2 regions of the Limnobacter sp. genome follow, and region 1 is predicted to be linked to the other one. Evidence: predicted binding sites of a transcription regulator. Region 1 holds the regulator's gene; the other holds the start of a gene.
What was found. The regulator FliA, encoded in region 1, starts transcription of late flagellar genes. The targets are predictions, from matches to a motif close to CTAAAGTTTNNNNNNNNNNNGCCGNTA.

Region 1 (2,406 bases):
ATGTAAAACGCGTTTTGCTACTCAATGCCACCAGCCAACCAGAGACCCTGGATGACGTTGTTCGTCATTACAAGAGCACTGGTCTGAATGGCGCAATTTTGTCCAAACTCGACGAAGCCATCAAAATCGGTGGTGTGCTGGATGTGGTCATGCGTCACAAACTGGCCTTGCATTACATTGCCACCGGCCAGCGCGTACCTGAAGACTTGTTCCCCGCTGATCCTCGCGTGTTGGTGCACCGCGCCATGCGTGCGCGCAGCAGTCAGGCGTTTCAAGCCTCGAGCGAAGAATTGAAATGGAAAATGGCCCAAGTCTCTACGACTGGAATTTAAAGTTTCATGGTCAACTAGAACACATGGATCAAGCTAAAACACTTCGACACCTGTTGGGCCGCAAAGCCGCCACCATTCATCCGATTCTCGGTGACATGGCCAGTGATTATGCGGCCTGCCTGGCCCGATTCGGATTGGAGCAGCAGGCAAGGCAAGAACGTGCCGCGGTGTTGTTTGATGGCTCGGTTGCGGGGCTGCCCCAGTTGCTGCCACCCCATGGTCGGCCCGATCTGATCGAATTTTTCAATGGCAAGCTGAATCTGGAAGACCAAGTCATCGAGCTTGCGCAATCCCAATACCTGGTGGTGGCCCGAATTGGCCTGGAAGCCCTGACCAAAAAACCGGCCCAAGCCGTGGCTTTGCTGGGCAAGCTTCACCGCATGCCCGTGAGCTGCGATCGCTTTTATGCCACTTTGCCCTACGAGGCCGTTGAACTGGCCAAGGCGTTTTCCCCGCAAGACGACTGGTATTGGGTCGTACAACCCACTGCAAGATCGGTTACGCGTGCTTTTCAGGCCATTCGTTCTTCCAAAGGGGTAGACGAAAATATTCACCATCGTGTTATTGTTGCGGGTGTAAGAAGCACAGATGAAGCCGATCACGTGTTTGCAAATTTGCTGGAAAGCACTTCGAGCTTTCTGGTCAATCCGCTGCAGTACGCGGGGCATTTGCCAGCTTTGCCCTCGGGCAAGGCCTTGAACCAGGTCGGTCGGGAGATGATTGCGGCAGGTCGCCGAATTGCAAGAGCCATTTGCTCTTTCGACGAACACGCACTGGCGTAATAACAAGACAGGAAGCACAGACTCCATGTACACAGCCCAGGGCACTTTAGACAAATCAAAGCAGGTGGACCAGTACATTCCGTTGGTTCGCAGGTTGGCCCATCACCTCATCGCCAAATTGCCGGCGTCTGTGCAAATCGACGACCTGATTCAGGCCGGTCTGATTGGCCTGATGGACGCCATTACGCGTTTTGAGGAAGGTCAGGGCGCTCAGTTTGAAACCTATGCCAGCCAGCGAATTCGTGGCTCCATGCTCGATGAATTGCGCGCGGCCGACTGGATGCCCCGTGGCGTGCGCCAGGCGCAACGAAAAATTGAAACTGCAACCCTGAAAGCCGAGCAAAAGCTTGGGCGTTCGGCCAATGAGAAAGAGATCGCCGAAGTCATGGGCGTTAGCCTGGATGAATACCAGGACATGCTGTTTGACTCGCGTGGCGCATCGCTGGTGTTCTACGACGACTACGCAGATGATGGCGACGGCGAAGGTTACCTTGACCGACAAATTGGTGGCGATGAAGAAGCCAACCCGCTTGAAATGCTGGGTGATCAACGTTTTCGTGAAAATCTGATTCAAGCCATTGAAGACCTGCCGGAACGTGAAAAAATGCTCATGGGACTGTATTATGAGCAAGAGTTAAACTTCCGTGAAATCGCCGCTGTGCTCGGAGTCACTGAATCCCGTGTGTGCCAATTGCACACACAGGCAGTCAGTCGCCTCAAAGCCAAGCTTCGCGAACACTAAGCACACATGGCAGATCCCAAAGCCCAGGGAAAACCGAGAACATTCGAGCAGTCTCGCACCAGGGTCAACCGCTCCCTGATTTTAGTCATCCTCACTGGCGTTGGTCCTTTGACCCTGGCTGCTTTTTACATGGCGGCCACCACCTCTGATCCCGGCAACTGGAAGTTAACCATTCTGCTCACCCTGGCACTGGGTGTACTGGGTGCCTGGTTCATGGGCAACAAGCTCATGTCCGGCTTGCTGGAAATTATCCAGTCTTCCGTTCAATCTGAAAGCCAGTTGCGTCGCCTCATGGAATTGTCAGGTGACTGGTATTGGCATCAAAACTCCGCCCACACCATTGTGCGAATCATTTATCGGGGCAGGGACCAAAACAACAACTCTCGTAGCGGCTTCAAGCTGCCATTCGACGGCCTGGCCCGTTGGGATGTCGAAGGTTTGAAGTGCATCGATCCACGCTACAACTGGGACACATTCAAAGAACTGCTTGACAGCCACCAACCCTTTGACCGGGTGTGTTTTGAATACTGGCCCCAAGATGCAGAGCGTA
Region 2 (2,406 bases), 830 kb from region 1:
TGAAGCTCGATTCGACGCACAGCGGACTGCAGCCGTGCCTCAAGTTCATTGCCATCAACAGGCTTTGCGAGTACGTCATCGGCACCGGCATCCAGCGCCTTGATCAGAAATTCTTCATCATCTTGGGCCGACATCAAAATAATGTAGGTGTACTGCCCCAAGTCGAGTTGGCGTAACGCCACGCACAACTCGGTGCCCTGCATACCTGGCATTTGCCAGTCCGCAAGTACCAACTGAAAACGGTCACGTTCAATCAGTTCGATCGCTTCCTGACCGCTGGCTGCAAACTCAACCGGATAACCCCACTTGGCCACCATGTGAACGAAGAGGTTTCGCTCAACCACCGAATCATCAACAACCAGAATTCGGGGTAGCTGCTTGTTGAGGTCGTGTTCTGTCACAGTGGCTCAAGCCTGCTGTAAAAAGGCAACAGCTTTGGGCATGTCATCCAGCAAGGAAAACTGGCGATCCATTCGAGATAGCTCGAACATCATTCGCACGGATTTATTCATGCCAACCACGGCCAACTTGCCTTGGTGGTTGGTGATATTTTTGAGCAAGGCAACCAGAGAACCCAAACCACCAGAGTCCACCAGTTTGACAGCCCCAATGTCCAAAGCAAATTTCCGGGTGGAGTCCAGTTTGGGCACCACCGCGTTGCGGATGATTGTTCCCACCGCACTGTCCAGTCGAACTGCATCTACGCGCAGCAAGAAAATATCCCCCACCTCTTCTGTCGAAACCATGTTGTTCGCCCTAAACTGTTAATTCTCTTTTCTAAAAGTGTGCGCTTTTCGGCACTTCACGCGATAATTGTATAAAACAAGCTCTACAAATTAAGCATATACAAAAACAATAGGATAACGTGTCAATTAATGATTCATATTTTTTTAAAGATTGACAAATATTAATCAAAATTGACCTTTGCAATGATCAGATCAGGTCAATATTTAAAGCCTGTTCTTACAACCAAGCAGACCAGCGACCCCACTTATGCGACACATATTTTATTTAGCCTTCGCCCTATTTTGCCTGACTGGTCACGCCCAAGAAAGCATTGAGGCCAATACTTCGGCAACCAATTTGGAAAGCACAGTGGCGATAGAACGGAGCCGAACCCTGACTTTTACCGAGATGGGACAGCCCAACGGGGTCCGCTTAAGTGGTATTAACCGCTTTGTTGATTTGAATTCCGGTATTCGGCTGGACGAATTGGTGACTCGCGCCAATCTGAGTTTGCGTGTGCTGTACCCCCAAGGAATGCGACACGATCAGTCATTTGTGCGCGTGTACGTGAACAATCAGCTTTCGGGTATTTCTCAACTGAGCGTGGCAAGGGCTGGTGTACCACACACGATAAATATTGAACTGGATCCGCTGCTGTTTTCCGATTTTGCGACAGTGCGGATTGAATACGACGGTACTTACGACAGTGAATGCGTAGACCCGGGTAACCCAACCCTGCGCCTTGACATGCGCCCCGAAAGCACACTGACGATTGGCTCAACACCATTGAACCTGGTGAATGACCTGGCCTTGTTGCCAGCACCCTTTTTTGATCCCCGCGACAACCGCAAACTAAAACTGCCATTGGTTTTACCACTGGAGCAAACCGAAACAAGCATGAAGGCAGCCGGTATTCTGGCCTCTTGGATGGGAGCCCAGGCCTTTTACCGACAGGCTGAGTTTGATTTGCTTGAAACGGCGTCGAGCACCCGACACACCATCATTTTGACCAAAGGCAAGAAAATGCCTGAGGGTATGAGTGAGGCGGACATTGAAGGCCCATCACTCATGATTGTGAGCGCCAAAGAAAACCCATGGATCAAACACCTTTACGTGATGGGCCGTACTGACGAGGAGTTGTTGCAGGCCGTGTACGGTTTAGTGATTGAAGGCCAGGTGCTCAGTGGACAGAAAGCCTTGGTCAAAAAAGTAGACCTGGGGGCGCCACGAAAGCCCTATGACGCACCACGCTATGTGCCCACCAACCGACCAGTGCGCTTTGGTGAATTAATCGACTTTCCGGGTCAACTTGAAGTCAGCGCAGACAAACCGCGTGCTGCGATCAATTTGCGCCTTCCGCCCGATTTGTTCAGCTGGGCAGGCCGCAATATCCCGATGGATTTGAAGTACCGGTACACAGCACCTTCCCGCTGGAATGATTCACTGTTGAACATTGAAATCAATAATTCCCTGATTCAATCCTTCCGCCTGGCACCACGATCCGAGCAGGTACAAAACAAAATCAATATTGATTTGTTGGGCCAGGCCGAACTGACCAGCGAAGAAGCCTTGCAAATCCCGGCCTTCAGGGTGGGCGGCAACAACGAGCTGGCATTTGCTTTCGGATTCATGGCGGAGGGTGGTGGCGCCTGCACGCGGGTATCGCAAGTGGCACGCGGT

Region 2: a site for FliA is predicted at 891-917, ahead of bcsB (cellulose biosynthesis cyclic di-GMP-binding regulatory protein BcsB). Genes of this name have one in related genera too.

The regions. Positions count from the first base shown of each region.
Region 1 is NZ_CP121330.1:2,850,105-2,852,510, reverse strand. Features, by position in the region: gene flhF (flagellar biosynthesis protein FlhF) at 1-332, shown strand, start outside; gene P0D43_RS13550 (hypothetical protein) at 296-1,114, shown strand; gene P0D43_RS13545 (RNA polymerase sigma factor FliA) at 1,140-1,856, shown strand; gene P0D43_RS13540 (ATP-binding protein) at 1,863-2,406, shown strand, end outside.
Region 2 is NZ_CP121330.1:370,621-373,026, forward strand. Features, by position in the region: gene P0D43_RS01855 (response regulator) at 1-401, opposite strand, end outside; gene P0D43_RS01860 (STAS domain-containing protein) at 408-746, opposite strand; gene bcsB (cellulose biosynthesis cyclic di-GMP-binding regulatory protein BcsB) at 1,096-2,406, shown strand, end outside.